Regions from separate parts of the Paenibacillus sp. VMFN-D1 genome, predicted to be linked through region 1. Evidence: riboswitches for the same ligand, from Rfam matches in the RefSeq annotation. Region 1 holds a riboswitch; the other holds the start of a gene.
What was found. A riboswitch is a leader RNA that binds a small molecule or an ion and turns the genes downstream of it on or off. The one in region 1 is predicted to bind cyclic di-AMP.
Positions count from the first base shown of each region.

Region 1 (8,099 bases):
TGTATGACAAGGACCATCACCGGATCAACCTCTTGATCGGAGACGAGGAGCTGACCGTAGTCTCACTGATATAGTCCCTGGGGCCGGATGGATTTTTTAAACCCGTCCATGGTAAGATATTATTCGTATGTACTCTCCTTGGAGAAGCATGATTACATTCAGGGTTGAATACAATGGGTAAAGGTTTTTCGCCCGAGCATATATTAATGACACATCCTGGTGAACCTCGGGGATGTTAGGTTTCAGGGAGGAACGGAAGAATGGTATATACGCAAGAAGAAGTAGAAACGCATTTGTCTAAGCTGGAAGGCTGGGAGCTTGAAGAGGGCCGCTGGATCGTGCGCAAATACGTTTTCTCCAATTTCATGAAGGGCATTTCCTTTGTGGATGAGGTTGCGGCCATTTCAGAGGCTTTTGGCCACCACCCCTTTATTACGATTGATTATAAAACTGTGACGCTGCGTTTGACTTCATGGGATGAAGGCGGGATTACGTCCCTGGATGTCAAGGAGGCTCACCAATTTAACGAACTGTTCGAAAAAATGCGTTCCGGCGAAAAAAGGTAACGAGAATAATGCAGCAAATAAAAACACGCTTTGCGATGAACGTCCCGTTCTTCCAAAGCGTGTTTCTGTATGCGTTACAACCGTTATTTCTTCTCAGCCAACCACTGGGCCACATTGGCGATCTCTTCAGCTTTCAACTTGTCTTTAAAGGATGGCATGCCGCCCTTACCTTTAGTGATAATGGTGTAAATCTCTTCAGCGGACAGTTGGCTTCCGATCTTTTGAAGGTTCGGGCCTACGGCACCCTGAAGCTGATCCCCGTGACAGCTAATGCAGCCTTGGTCTTTAACCACAGCTTCGGCCGCTGCGGCGTCCATCGTGACTTCCGGCATGGTCGGCTTCTCTTCTTCCGCCACCTGCTCTTTGCCTGGAAGCGTAAACATGAGCACAATTGCCATAACCACTGCGATCGTTAATACACCGCTCATGATCCATTTTTGCATCCGTTTTCGTCCTTTCTATGTAAACTGTCATTCTTCATTCCTTCATTATAACGGAACAAGCCATCACATCAAATAGTTTGTGTCAAAAAAGCAAACGAATCCAAACTTGGGGCCACCAAAAATACACAAATTTGTACCATTTTTATGATGATGGAGTTTTCAAGTTAGATCCCTTCATAGACCATACAGTGAAACAGCTGTTCACCTTCTGGGGTCAGCTTGGGGTAGGTATCAGCGATGACAAACCCCGACTTCCGGTAAGCCCGGATGGCCCGCTTATTCCATGTATGCACTTCAAGGTCGATTTCGTCCCCAGGCCGTTTATCACGGGCAGCGCCGACCACAGCCTGCATAAAGCTCTTACCCAGCCCCTGGCCGCATAAATCAGGCCGCATGCCAACACCAAGCCGGGTCACGCCTGCCAAGGGAAAGAACTGCGCGAACCCGCACAAGGTATGTTCAGCATCCAGGACGGACACATATTGGCTTTGCCTCACCTCAGGATCACCAAATTCGACGCCAAGCGCCTCCATCTGATCCCACGGCAGCCAGCCGTATAAATCGTATGGAGGTTCGTACACCCAGCCGCAGACGGCCTCAGCATGCTCCCGCGTCATCGGGACGATCATGAAGCTCTCATGTTGGAGGTTCATGTGCAGATCTCCCTTCCAGACCTCCCTGTAGGATTTGAACATTAGAGAAAAAATATTCCGGATTGTCCCAGATATCTGTTTAATTTCGGAATAGAGGGGTAAATGAGGAGTAGCGGGCGGGAATGGAAGGGTTACCCATTTCTGTCCGCAAAAAATCCCGCAAAAGGAGATTTCGGCAAAAATCTCATTCTACGGGATCTCGTACTCTTGCTTTACCTGCATTACTGGACGTCATCTACGTCCTCGGAATCGACGGCGGCGGTTTTGTATTTATCCGTACTCATGATTCGTTTGGCGCCAACGTAGCGGTTGACGTAGTAGCTGTCGCTCAGAGAGCTGATGATCACACCGCGAGAAGTGGAGGCATGTGCGAATTTTCCGTCGCCGACGTAAATTCCGACATGGGATACTCCGGCTCCCGATGTATTAAAGAATACCAAGTCGCCTGCTCTCAGATCACTGCGGGATACGGCCGAACCCATGCTGAACTGGGAACCAGACTGATGGGGCAGATCGATGCCCAATTGATCAAATACGTACATTGTAAATCCCGAGCAGTCAAATCCGCTTGTTGTGGTTCCGCCCGTTCTGTACTTGGTTCCGATCGCACTGTCGATCACTTTATCCATCTTGGAATCCGCGAAAGCGCTTCCTGTGCCGACCGTGAGCACGATGGCGAAACTCATGACTGCTGCTGCAAGCTTCTTCTTCAAGTAAAATACCCCTTCCGGCGCCTGCGAGGTTAGCTTAAGGATTCGGTAGAAGGCCCCCTATGATCCCTCTGAAGCAAGATCAATTCACCCATAACTGGTTCCCCCGCTTTCCTTAGTGTGAGGAAATTCGGCATGAACTTTTACACTATGTATAATTCCCTGTTACTTCTTATTCGTTCGCAACTTTGTGTCAGGTAAAGATTACAAAGTTGTTACTATCGCTGGGACTATTGTAACAAAGGAATCGGACTTTGGCAATTGTTTCTAACAGAAAAAGAAGATTTGTAGGAAAATTTATAGGAAATGATGTTTATTTGTTGGACGAGTGGGTAAAAGAAATGACAAGGGTGGAAAAAACAGGAGAAAACCGTGGATTTACTCATGTAAAAATTTTTTTTGAATTGCTGTTACCTTTTGGGTGGTTCGTACGTCTAATAAGTAACAACAAACCCGCGGGGCGATTTCGGCAAAAATCAGCGGCGCGGGTTGTTCTGGATATGCATTGTTTTCGAGAGATAATCAATTGTAAACCGCAGCTTGGTATTTGGCCGTACTCATGACCCGTTTGGCGCCAACGTAGCGGTTGGCGTAGTAGCTTTGGCTCAGTTTGCTGATGGTAACGCCTTTCGAAGAGGACGCGTGTGCGAATTTTCCGTTGCCGATGTAAATGCCGACATGGGAAACGCCTGCGCCTAGAGTGTTAAAGAAAACCAGGTCTCCTGCTCTCAGCTGGCTTTTGGAAACAGCGGTACCTGTTTTATACTGCGCAGCAGATTGACGCGGGAGGGTTAACCCCAGCTTTTGGTACACGTAACGGGTAAAACCGGAGCAATCGAAGCCGTTCGTAGTTGTTCCGCCGGTTTTGTAAGAAACGCCGATCGTGTTGTTAACGATGTGATTCAGAGATGAATCCGCAAATACGCTGCCGGTGCCCATGGAGAACGCAAGTGTAAGGCCCAGCGCTGCGGCTGCCAACTTCTTCTTCAAAAAAATAAACCCCTTCCAATGCCTGCGAGGTTAGCTTAAGGATTCGGTAGAAGGTCCCCTATGATCCCTCTGTAGCGAGATCAATTCACCCAAAATTGGATCCCCCGCTTCCTGGTGCCCGGGAATTCGGCTCGTGATGATTGCACCGGAAATGGACATGCTGACAAGTTACCTATAATCGTACATACCAATCAAATGAACGGACAAATGATGAAATCAGTTACAGCAAAGTCAAAATCGTTACAGCAAAGATTACAAAGTTGTTACTAAGTTCGTACTCGGATTATTTTAACAGAGGATTTATACTTTGGCAAATGGTTAACAATCATTTTACAACAAAAACCCCGCCTCTTTTCAACAGAAAGAGACGGGGTTCTTCTTTTATCAGCGGATTAAAGTGATGACAAAATTTTAACTATTCCGAAATATTTTTTTTCGTACGGTTCATTTGCTGATGCCACAAATCATATTGGGAGGAGATATTCCATAATTTAAAGATACAGCTGACCATATGATAGCCCTGTTGGATAATCAGGGTGGCAAGCCCTGCCCAGATCAGAGAGACGCTGCTGGTAATGCCATACAAGAGCAGGCTGACCGCGCCCAGCAGAACGGATATGCCGATGACCGGCAGCGCGCTTCGCAGGCAGATCCAGAGTGAGGAGAACATGCTGGTTCCACCGGTTTTGCCAAACTGCATGAACAGAATCATCTGATGGACGATGTAGCAGTACAGAAGCCAGACTGCCATGTACGGGATGCAGTGAAGCAGCTGGGCATGGTTTTGGATCGCGCTGAGCAGGATTGGATACATCTTCGGGATCATCCAGTATAACGGAGCGGCGATAAGCACCCATTCGATCAGGTGAAAAAGAAACACCGTTTTGCCGTGCAGCTTCATGCCCTGGAAGAAAAACAGTCCGCGTTCCCCCTGATGCTCCCGGTGCAGGCCGTAGAAGATACCCGCGTGGATAAAAGGGGTCAGCAGCACGCGTAGGGCGACCATCCCCAACAAAACCCATAGGTAGGTATGCACGGTGCTGCTTTGGGTCAAGCTCATTTGTCCCTCCACATAATAGAGGACCTGGCTGAGTTCGGTCGGCGGGGGATCGGGATACCGCATCAGCAGCGGCACGACCGCCGAATCGATCAGACGGTACAGGAAGTAGCCCCAGAGCAGCTGGTACAGGAACATGATGATCATGACATAAAATTGGTCTTTGACGCTTTTCCAACCGTTAACAATATAGGATTTCACTGCTCTCACCTCACCAGGACAGACTTCCAAGCAGGGTTTCAATCAGCTTGGTAATGCTTACGTTCCAGCGGAGGAGCACTTTATGATCCATGTCCGCCTTCAGGTAGTTGTTCACATGTTTGTTTTCCAGCACGACCGTATAGCCGGGATCGATCATGGCCCAGGCCAGCGGGGAGCTGTATGTCAGCTTGAACTGGGTGCTGGCGTTCTTTACGTCCCAAACCTTTTTGATCTGATGCCCGTCCGTAAATGTGAACAGAATCGGCACCTGCGGCAGATCGCCGCCCTTTTTGCTGACCTTCACCATAGAATCGTAGCGGGGCTGCGCCGAATCCTTATCCTTGCGCACCGTAATTTCATCGACCGAAAAATCGGCCATCTGGCTGCCATATACATATTGATCGAAGAAGGTCTGCCACGACTTGCCGGTTACCTGTTCGACCACCTTTTGAAAATCAGCCGTGGCAGGATGTTCGAAACGGTATTTCTTCGCATAGGTGGACATGATTTTCTTCATGGTCTGGGCGCCGGTCAGCGTCTCCATTTCTTTCAGGACCATCTTGCCACGGTAATACACGTTCAGCGCATATTGATTCTGCGACGTATATTTCCAGGCGTCCTGGGTCAGCGGCGCAGGCGAAGCGATGAGCGAGGACTGGATCGGCAGATTGGGGATGACGCCGTATTCCTGCTCCATCAGCTTATCCTCAGCGTAGGAGGTGAAGCCTTCGTCCAGCCAGGCCTCCTCGAACTCGTTGCTGGCGATCATGCCGTAGAAGTACTGATGGCCGATTTCATGGATGACGGTCCGCTCGAGGTCGTAACCCGGGGAGTCGTCCTTGGCCCCGAAGGCCGTAATCAGCGTCGGATACTCCATGCCGCCTGCCCCATTGCCTGCTTCGGGCGGAACGACGATAGACAGGGTGGAATACGGATACTTCCCGTACCATTTGCTGAAATATTTAAGCGCGGCCTTGGCGGCGTAGAAATAGCGCTCCTTCAAATCCTTGTGGGCGGGATCGAGATACAGCTTGATCCGGACCCCGGGCACCTCCGCTGAAGAGAACGGCTCCTCGGCGACGATAAAGTCGGGGGATGCGGCCCAGGCAAAGTCATGTACGTCGTCGGCGTAGAACTGATAGATCTTCTCGCCGTTCTTGATCTGTGAGTTCTGTACCGGGAAACCGGTTGCGGCCACCGTGTAGTTCTTCGGTACGTGAATGCGGACGCTGTAAATGCCGAAATCGGAGTAGAATTCCGAATTGCCGTGGTACTGGTGCAGGTCCCAGCCCTCGCTCGTCCGGCCGCGCGTTCCCACGGGCTCGTAGACGGCGATTTTGGGGAACCACTGCCCGGCCATGACAAAGTTGCCGGCGGTCCCCATTCGGGCGAAGATTTTGGGCAGTTGGACTTCGAATTGCATGGTCAGCGTGATGCTTTCGCCTGGTTTCACCGGCCGCGGAAGACGCACCTTCATCAAGGTCTTGTCCTTCGTATTGCCGTCATCCGGCTGCACGTATTGAATCCGGTGCATCAGCGACAGACCGTCGGCAGTCTTCATCGCAGTCAGGGTCATGGACCCAAAGCCGTCGGCAGGCATCGTGTCATTGCGCAGCTTACCGCCGGATTCCTTCATAAACGTCGTATCCATGGAAGCGAAGGCGTTCGGATAGAGGTGAAAATACAGCTCGTTTACCGTTTTTTTGCCGGGATGAGTCCAGGTCAGGGTCTGGGTTCCTTTAATTACCCGGCTATCCGGATCAAGGGTCGTATCGATGTGATATTCCACCACCCGCTTGCTGAGCACCTCCGCGGTCGGCTGCTGGACGCTCTCCATCGGTGACGGAGGCTTGTAAGCCGCTGGAGGCTTGGCCTTATCCGGAGCGTAGGAAGGCATGGACTCGGGCGAATCCTTAAAGACGAACCACAGTGTTCCCGTAATCAGGAGTACAAGAACGAGAAAGGATAAAAAGACGAGTTTGGCGCGTGCTGGGGCCATATACGAATACCTCCCGTTGACAAGCATCTACAGCATGTATATGTTGGCTTTCCAGCGATTATTAGTTAAAATAAAATTAAGTTGGACGGGTATCCACAAATCGCGGAGGCGCAGCGCAGCGTTTCTGTTTTCAAATAGGAGGAACATCGGAAATGGACAACAAGGAACAGGTAGGCAAGAAGCCCATCGCACTGAATATCGTCAGCGGCAAGAGCAAGCACAAGATGGGTTTTGGGGCAGGCTCTATCGATCTGAACAACATTTCTCCAGTCATTATCGACCGCGGCGAAGCCGTCATCGATATCGGAGCGATGCACGCCAAGAGCAAGCCGGAGCGCCGCATTCGCTTTACGCCGAACCGGGAGGAAGTCCCGAACGGACGCCAGGTGTGGATCGTATGGGTCGCGGTGGACCGGAACGAGGATGGACAATTCTACGGCGGTGCCACGGCCAGTGAGATGTGGATCGATGAAGAAGAGAGACGGGGCTGGAAAATCCTTGCCGATCACGTGAACCGGATGGATGCCGCGCTGAAGCGGAAATTTATGCTGGACGAATTGGGATCTGAGGAAAAGACGCTGCTGAAGAACCTGCTGGTGTCGCATAATGAGCAGTGGTGGGAAGCTTCGCCGGATGAGCTGAAGAAGGCGCTGGAGGTATAGCGTAAATCGCGGGCTCTCCTCGTTATAAGAACAAAGGACCTGTTCCTGCTGACGGATGTATCGATCCGTGGGCAGGGCAGGTCCTTTTTTGCATGGCATGAAGGGTCATGGTCTCGTGTACAGCACGGAATTAACCCCTTAGCGAAAAAGGCAGCGGCTCAGGGGCTTTGACCGACACGTACGGATGGCCGTCGATATAAAACCGCCACGGCTTGAGGGCGTACTCCTCCGCGTAATCAATATTGATCCGTGGAGACTGGATGATCGGGAGCTCATCAGCCCGGTCGCCGGACTCAAGCCGCAGCGGGCTGTCCGCATGACCGAGTGCGCAGCCGTTCAGGCTGCGGTCGATCCGCAGCGCGCGGCACAGCTTGCCGGGGCCGTTGCACAAGTTGGCGGCTTTGCCGGAGACGCTGCCCCGGTACCGGCGCATCAGCTCGGCGTCATGCCCGCTTAGCGGCTCCACCGCCCGGATGAGCACGGCCTGAGGGTCGTCCGCGTCGCCGACGACAACGTTGACGCAGTGGTACATGCCGTAGATTAAATACACGTAGGCCAAGCCCCCGGCGGCAAACATCGTCTCGGTCCGGGCGGTGCGCCGGTTGCCGTAGGCATGGCTCCCTTTGTCTTCGGCGCCGCCGTAGCTCTCGGTCTCCACGATCCGGCAGCGGATTTCTCCGTCTTCGGTCTCCCGGACCAGCGTCTGGCCGAGCAGGCGGGGCGCGGCTTCCAGCGCGGTCATGGCGAGAAGCGAAGGGGAGATCAGCCGGCCGCCCTCGTTACCCGGGTTCATCATCAGGATCACCTCTTCGGGTTAG
Region 1 is NZ_QRDU01000011.1:15,255-23,353, forward strand. It holds gene C7820_RS32645 (hypothetical protein) at 1-74, shown strand, start outside; gene C7820_RS32650 (4a-hydroxytetrahydrobiopterin dehydratase) at 261-566, shown strand; gene C7820_RS32655 (c-type cytochrome) at 650-1,009, opposite strand; gene C7820_RS32660 (GNAT family N-acetyltransferase) at 1,174-1,662, opposite strand; gene C7820_RS32665 (C40 family peptidase) at 1,884-2,375, opposite strand; cyclic di-AMP (ydaO/yuaA leader) riboswitch at 2,379-2,518, opposite strand; gene C7820_RS32670 (C40 family peptidase) at 2,895-3,362, opposite strand; cyclic di-AMP (ydaO/yuaA leader) riboswitch at 3,367-3,504, opposite strand; gene C7820_RS32675 (hypothetical protein) at 3,778-4,620, opposite strand; gene C7820_RS32680 (M1 family metallopeptidase) at 4,631-6,619, opposite strand; gene C7820_RS32685 (YwhD family protein) at 6,772-7,281, shown strand; gene C7820_RS32690 (DNA-3-methyladenine glycosylase) at 7,412-8,077, opposite strand.

Region 2 (8,099 bases), on a different contig from region 1:
AGTTTTCTATGAAGGTACGTCGATAGACGTTCGGATACATCCTGGCGTTATTTAAATCACGTTCAGCTCGACATCGATATTCCCCCGCGTGGCTTTGGAATACGGGCAAAATTCATGCGCCTTTTTCGCAAGCTCTTCCGCTTGTTCGCGTTCGATCCCGGGCAGCTTGATATCGAGACGGGCTGCAAGGCGGAAACCGCCGTCGCTCTCGTCTTTGCCGATCATGACGTTGGAAGTGACTTCCACATCATTCAGCTTCACGCCGGCCTGGCGGGCCACATTGGCCAGTGCGCTTTCGTAGCAGGCACCGTACCCGGCTGCAAACAGCTGCTCGGGGTTGGTTCCATTGCCGCCGGCTCCGCCTAATTCTTTGGGCATACTGAGTTCATGCTTCAGGACACCATCGGAGGATGCGACCGAACCCTCCCGGCCGCCATGGACCGTTGCCGTTGCCGTATATAGAGCTTTCATCTTCATCGACTCCTTTTCCTGAAATTTGACCCTACCCTCATTAATTAAAGCGATCCTTCCTATTTGAAACGGGATCCTTCGGGTAATGGCTATTCAGAAGAGGTGTGCATCCCATTCTTGTGTGTCCCAAAAATAATTGTACAACCACATAAAAGTTTCCCTAGACAAACAAATTTGTATGAGTACAATGAATAGTAGAACATTTATTACATTACAATAATTTTAATAAGGTGTGATGCATATGAAAGACACCGAAATTATACATCCTTCCAAGTCCAATACGTGGGAGAAACCGAAGGAACGAACTTCGCTGTCTGACGTAAACCAATCTATGAAAGTCCCGGTGAACGCCTCGACTTTTCGCAAATTTCTGGCCTTTGTCGGCCCCGGATATCTGGTGGCTGTAGGCTATATGGATCCCGGAAACTGGGCGACGGACATCGCCGGGGGATCCCGGTTCGGCTATTCCCTGCTGGCCGTGATCCTGCTGTCGAACCTGATGGCCGTCCTGCTCCAATCGCTGTGCAGCAAGCTCGGCATCGTTACAGGCCACGACCTGGCGCAGGCGTGCCGCAGCCATTACAGCAAGCCGGTCAGCATCGGTCTATGGGTGCTGTGTGAACTGGCCATCGCAGCCTGTGATCTGGCCGAAGTCATCGGTTCGGCGATCGCCCTGAAGCTGCTGTTCGGGATTCCGATCCTGTACGGCGTGCTGATCACCGCCCTCGACGTCCTGCTCGTGCTGCTGCTGCAGCACAAGGGCTTTCGGGCGATCGAGACGCTCGTCATCGTGCTGATCGTGACGATCGGACTGTGCTTCGGGATCGATCTGTGGCTCTCCAAGCCGGATGCCGCCAGCATCCTCACCGGGTTCATCCCGACGGCCGATCTGGTGACCGATCATCAGAAGCTCTATATCGCCATCGGCATCCTGGGCGCGACCGTTATGCCGCATAACCTGTACCTTCACTCATCGATCGTGCAGACCCGGCAGTATGAAAACACCGACAAGGGCAAGCGGGAAGCCATCAAATTTTCCGTATGGGATTCGACGATTGCGTTAACGCTTGCCCTGTTCATCAACGCGGCGATCCTGATCGTCTCGGCGGCGACATTCCACAAGGCGGGGATGACTACGGTCGCCGACATCAGCGATGCGTACCATCTGCTGACGCCGCTGCTCGGAACGACGCTCGGAAGCATTTTGTTCGCCGTCGCCCTGCTGGCATCGGGCCAGAACTCGACGCTGACCGGCACGCTCGCCGGACAGATCGTCATGGAGGGCTTCCTGAACCTGCGGCTGCCGTCCTGGCTGCGCCGGCTGATCACCCGGATGATCGCCATCATCCCGGCGGTCATCGTGACGGCCATCTACGGCGAGAGCGGCACCGAGGATCTGCTCATTCTGAGCCAGGTCATCCTGTCCCTCCAGCTGCCGTTTGCGGTCGTTCCGCTGGTCAAGTTTACTAGCGACAAGAAGCTTATGGGCAAATTCGTCAATCCGGTTTGGGTCAAAATATTGGCCTGGGTCGTGGCGGCATTTATCATTGTCCTGAACGTGTACCTTCTGGTTCAGACCATTTTCGGTTAATAGCAACGGACACAATAAAAAGCCCCGTATCTCATGGATTCCATGGATACGGGGCTTTTTTTAAATATCAGAACTTGCCGAGCTCGCTCAGGGCCAGGTTCAGCTTCAGCACATTGACCCGCTTCTCGCCGAATACGCCGAGGTCCCGGCCCTCTGTGTTCCGCTCAACGAGACGGTCCAGCTCATCGGCCGAAACGCCGCGCAGCTTGCTGATCCGCGGTACCTGGGCTTTCGCGGATTCGGGTGTAATATGGGGATCCAGCCCGGAGCCCGAGTTGGTGATCAGGTCCACCGGAAGCTCGCTGACCGGCACGTCAGGGTTGTTCTTTTGCCAATCCGCGATCGAGGCTTGAACCCGCTTCAGCAGCTCGGGATTGGACGGGGCATAGTTGTTCGATCCCGAACCCTCTGCCTTGTAATCAATACTGGAAACCCGCCCCTGGAAGAAGGAAGGGTCCGTAAAGGACTGGCCAATCAGCTCGGAACCCACGACCTTTCCCGTGCTGTCCTTTAGCATGCTGCCGCTCGCCTGGCTTGGAAAGATCAGCTGGGCCAGGCCGGTGCTCACCAGCGGATACGCAATCCCGCATAGGACGATCAGCACCAGACTCGTGCGCAGTGCGACACCCCACAAGGAACCGTTCCACTTTTCTTCGCCAACCGCCGTCGTCACTGTCGTCTTCATATCGTATCATCCCTTTTTCATAATCTACGCTTATCCATTTCTTTAATTCATTTGATCTAAATCCACAAATGGACCACCAGATCAATCAGCTTGATGCCGATAAAAGGCGCAATCACGCCGCCAAGGCCAAAGATCAGCAGGTTGCGGCTGAGCAGCCGCGACGAGCTTACCGGCTTGTAGGCCACCCCTTTCATCGCCAGCGGGATGAGCAGCGGGATAATGACCGCATTGAAAATCAGGGCGCTTAAGATCGCCGAAAGCGGCGAGCCGAGCTTCATGACGTTCAGCACGTCCATTTCCGGGATGGCGGCCATGAACATGGCGGGAATGATGGCAAAATATTTGGCCACGTCATTCGCAATGCTGAACGTGGTAAGCGCGCCGCGGGTCATCAGCAGCTGCTTGCCGATGGCCACGACCTCGATGATCTTCGTCGGATCGGAATCGAGGTCGACCATGTTGGCCGCTTCCTTCGCGGCCGCCGTGCCGCTGTTCATCGCGAGCCCGACGTCGGCCTGGGCCAGCGCCGGCGCGTCGTTCGTGCCGTCGCCGGTCATGGCGACCAGCTTCCCTTCGGCCTGCTCGCGGCGGATGACCGCGATTTTGTCCTCCGGCTTGCTCTCGGCGATAAAGTCATCGACGCCCGCCTCCCGGGCGATCGTAGCCGCAGTCAGCGGGTTGTCGCCGGTACACATGATCGTCTTGATCCCCATCTGCCGGAGCTGGTCAAAGCGTTCCTTCATGCCGGGTTTGACCGTATCCTTCAGGTGAATCAACCCGTAAATACGGCTGTCCACAGCGACAGCCAGCGGCGTACCGCCTTCCGACGCGATTTTATCGGATTCCATATCCAGATCCGCCGGAATACTTCCGCCTTGGGCCTGCACCCATCGCTTCACCGCGTCCACCGCCCCTTTACGGACATGCCGCCCATCCACCAGGTCGATGCCGCTCATCCGCGTCTCCGCCTTGAATTCGATAAACTCTCCAGCGGCGGCCGCCTCCGGATGAACCTCTATCGACTGCTTCTTCACCAGTTCCAGCACGGAGCGGCCTTCCGGCGTCTCGTCTTTAACCGAGCTGACGGCCGCCCAATAGGCGGTTTCTTCGTAATCCGCGTCCCCCACCGGAATGAACTGGCTCGCCATCCGGTTACCGAAGGTAATCGTACCCGTTTTATCCAAAATGATCGTGTTGATGTCGCCGGATGCCTCGACAGCTTTCCCCGACATGGCCAGCACGTTGAACTGCGTAACCCGGTCCATGCCCGCGATGCCGATGGCGGACAGCAGCCCGCCGATCGTCGTCGGAATGAGGCATACGAGCAGGGAGATCAGCACCGGGATATCCAGCGAAATGCCGAAATACTTGGCAATTGGCGCCAACGTGACGACCACAATCAGAAATATCAAAGTCAGTGTTGTAAGCAGCGTGTTAAGCGCAATTTCATTAGGTGTTTTCTGGCGCGCCGCCCCTTCGACCAGGGATATCATCCGGTCCAGGAACGATTCGCCCGGGTCGCTTTTAATCATCACCTTGATCTCGTCGCTGACGACGCGGGTTCCCCCGGTGACCGAGCTGAAATCGCCGCCGGCTTCTTTGATCACCGGTGCCGATTCGCCGGTAATCGCCGATTCATCCACCGATGCAAGACCTTCGATGACTTCCCCGTCACCCGGGATCATCTCGCCCTGGGAGACGATGACGACATCGCCTTTGCGCAGCTCGGCCGAACTGACGACCTTGATCTCGCCGCCCACCATTTTGTTCGCCGTCGTGTCTTTTTTGCTCTTCTTGAGCGTATCGGCCTGGGCCTTGCCACGGCCTTCCGCCAGCGCCTCCGCGAAATTCGCGAACAGGACGGTGAAGAGCAATATCAGAAACACGGTCAGATTAAACCCTATCCGTCCCTCGGTATGAAAATAAGAGGGAAAAAGAACCATCAGCAGCACCACGAAGGTGCCGACCTCCACAACGAACATAACCGGATTTTTCATCATTACGGCCGGGTTCAGTTTCATAAAGCTGTCTTTCAGTCCCTGTTTGGCAATGCCGCCAGACAGCATACTTTTGCGTTGTCCGCTCATGACTTGCTCCACCTCTTTAGTTAAGTGTTAAAAATTCGGCGACCGGCCCCAAAACGAGGACCGGAAGGAACGTCAATGCTCCGATCAGCAGCACGGTTCCGGTCAAAATGCCGGCGAACAGCTTGTTGTCCGTCCGGAAGGTACCCTGGGTCTCGGCAACCTTCTGCTTCACCGCCAGCGAACCTGCAACGGCGAGCAGTGCGATAATCGAAATATATCGGCCGAGGAGCATCACCAGACCGGTGCTGACGTTCCAGAATACGGTATTGTCTGCCAATCCCTCGAACCCGGAGCCGTTATTCGCCGCCGAGGAGGTGAACTCATAGAGCGACTGGCTCAAGCTGTGATACGAAGGATTGGAGAAGGCGTCGGTTCCCAGATGCGTCATAAACGAAATCGCCGTCGGCGCAAGAATAATGAAGGGATGCATCAGAATCGCCACCGCGATCAGCTTCATCTCCCGGGCTTCGATCTTCCGGCCCAGAAATTCCGGCGTCCGGCCAACCATCAGGCCGCAGATAAATACGCCGAGGATTGCATACATGATCATATTGACGAAACCGACCCCCTTGCCGCCGAACACGACGTTCAGCATCATTTCGGCCAAGGGCGCAAGTCCTCCCAGCGGCGTCAGCGTATCATGCATGTTGTTGACCGACCCCGTCGTTGCGGCGGTGGTGACGGTTGTGAACAACGCGGACTGCGCGATGCCAAAGCGCACCTCCTTGCCTTCCATGCTGCCGGCCGTGCTGTTGATTCCCAATTGGTTGATCAGCGGGTTGCCGGCTTTTTCCGAGAAATACGTCAGGCACAGGAACGCTACGAACAGCGTCATCATGACGCTGAAAATCATCCAGCCCTGCTTCTTGTTCCGGGCGAACCGTCCGAACGTGTAAGGCAGTGACGCCGAAATCGTCCACATGCTGAGAATTTCGATTACGTTGGTCAGCGGGCTTGGGTTCTCGAACGGATGGGCCGAGTTGACACCGAAGAAGCCTCCCCCGTTCGTTCCGAGGTGCTTGATCGATTCCAGCGAGGCTACAGGACCCAGCGGAATCTGCTGCACGCCGCCTCCCAGCGTTTGCACGGCCCGCATCGGCTCCAGCGTCTGCGGCACTTTGAGCCCGACCAGCACCAGGGTTACGATGAGGGCAAGCGGCACGAACAGGCGGACATGCGCCTTGATAAAATCCTCGAAGAAGTTCCCGAGCCCCTCACCCCTGCGGGTGATGCCGCGCATAAAAGCAATCGCGATAGCCAGGCCCGAGGCTGCCGAGGTAAACATCATCATCGTGATGACGATCATTTGGCCAAAATAAGACATGCCGCTCTCTCCGCTGTAATGCTGGAGGTTCGTGTTCGTCATAAAGCTGATGACCGTGTTGAAGGACAGGCTCGCCTCCATATTGCCGATGCCGCTCGGGTTGCCCGGAAGGGCGCCCATCGTTCGCAGCAATATATAGCTGATCGCTACCAGAAAGATATTGGTTGTGATCATGCTGAGCGCGTACTTTTTCCAATTCATGCTGCCCCGCTGCTTCAGCCCGATGATCCGGTATAGAACTCTTTCTACGCCGCCGAAAATCCGGTCCGTCCGGTTCGGTTCATTGGAGAACATATGATATACGTAAGTGCCTACCGGCTTCACGAGCAGCAGGAGCACGAAAATGACGATACAAATTTGCAAAATATCCAAGGCTGGCTTCCCCCTCTTACGAGCATGTTCTGTTTTGGCCCCTTGAGGCTTACAGATTTAAAATACCGGTCAAAATTTTTCCGGATGGATCAAGGCGTAAACCAAATAGATAAAGACAAGCACGGCGAATGCCCCAACGACAATCATTGGTCTTTGCCCCCTTCTTCCACCACTCGGCCGCACCAATGAAGAAATAACAAGAACACGCCAAAGGTGGCAGCGAGCGCAAGTATCATATATACATCCATCATCGTTTCCGGTCTCTCCTTTGCATGGTTAGAATCATCTTTATTTCAGTAAAAATCCGACTTCGCCGTTTAAGGTATAAATGATGTGATCTGCACCAAGCCCCCGGTAAATGCCGGGTGAGCTGCCCCTCTGCGTAATGACATATACCGGTTCCGACGTCCAGGGACGGCAGATCTGCAAATAGCGGCAGGTCAGGTTGAGGCTGCTTTCAAACAGAAAGATTTTGCCGACCTCTATTTCGGGCACCACCCAATCCTCCGCGTGATTCGTATTCAGCCGGATGATCCTCTGCACCCCCATTTTTCTCAAAAGGCGTTCCTCCCGGGCACTGTTGGTCAGAACGGCAAAGGGCCTCTTCCAATACATCAGCAGCTTGATAAAATTGCGTCCCGCCTCGTTCGGCGCGGTCACGATGACGACGTTGTCCATTTCAAAGGCTCCTCCTGTGCGGCAGCCGCGAATACGCAAAAGAAGCCGCAGGGAAAGAAGGACCTTTCCCGCGGCTTCTTGAATGTGGACGAATATGAAGGATCGTCCTATATTCAAAATGCGCACGACAAGTGCTGCCTCTCCCGTTACGCTGACGAGGTTAGCTGTCGGATTCGGGCGTGAGAGTCGCCCTACCTTCCGGTACTTACCGTACCGGAAAGATTCACCCCGGCGGCTTCCATTCCAGGCGGCCGCTGTGGTTCCCCCGCTCCCGGCCGTATCCGGCCGAAATTAAGCGTTATTGATAAGTGTATGTGATTGTGATGAATGCTCTCTTTTGTTCCAGTAAGCTAAAAAAGGGTAAAAAAAACACAGAGGCCAGCTGATCCCCCTGTGATCCGAAAGTTTATTCGGGTCGCAAGTTTCATCATTCCTCTCTCAAACGACGCTTACGAGGTTAGCTGACGGATTCGAGCGGTGAGAGTCGCTCTACCCGGCCGGATCCATGGCATCCGTAGCCGGGATTCACCCCTGCGGCTGGCAGCAGACCCCCGACTCTCACACCGGTTCGCTGCTCCATGGCACGCGTTTGGTTCCCCCGATTTCCGCGCTTTTTTGCGGAAACTCAGCGATTAGTAATGGAAACTGTATTGAATACGCTCTGAATCATACACCCGCTCCTTCCAAGCTGTAAAGGCAGTCTAAAAATCATGAACCGCGAATTTTGGAACATTCAGGACCTTATTAGCGCTTACATTTTGGCTTTTTGACTTCTACCTCTTCCATGCTCCCGATTTGACGCATTTATGGAATCCAGGTCATTCGGGGACACTGGCTCGCAGGAATATCCGCATTGACTTTACAGTTCAATCGTTTAAAATTAAATTGTGT
Region 2 is NZ_QRDU01000002.1:183,927-192,025, reverse strand. It holds gene C7820_RS16140 (organic hydroperoxide resistance protein) at 52-471, opposite strand; gene C7820_RS16135 (Nramp family divalent metal transporter) at 713-2,062, shown strand; gene kdpC (potassium-transporting ATPase subunit KdpC) at 2,130-2,747, opposite strand; gene kdpB (potassium-transporting ATPase subunit KdpB) at 2,804-4,834, opposite strand; gene kdpA (potassium-transporting ATPase subunit KdpA) at 4,851-6,530, opposite strand; gene kdpF (K(+)-transporting ATPase subunit F) at 6,600-6,677, opposite strand; gene C7820_RS16110 (hypothetical protein) at 6,819-7,208, opposite strand; cyclic di-AMP (ydaO/yuaA leader) riboswitch at 7,344-7,516, opposite strand; cyclic di-AMP (ydaO/yuaA leader) riboswitch at 7,639-7,849, opposite strand.
Region 2: another riboswitch for cyclic di-AMP. It lies ahead of C7820_RS16110 (hypothetical protein); the one in region 1 lies ahead of C7820_RS32665 (C40 family peptidase).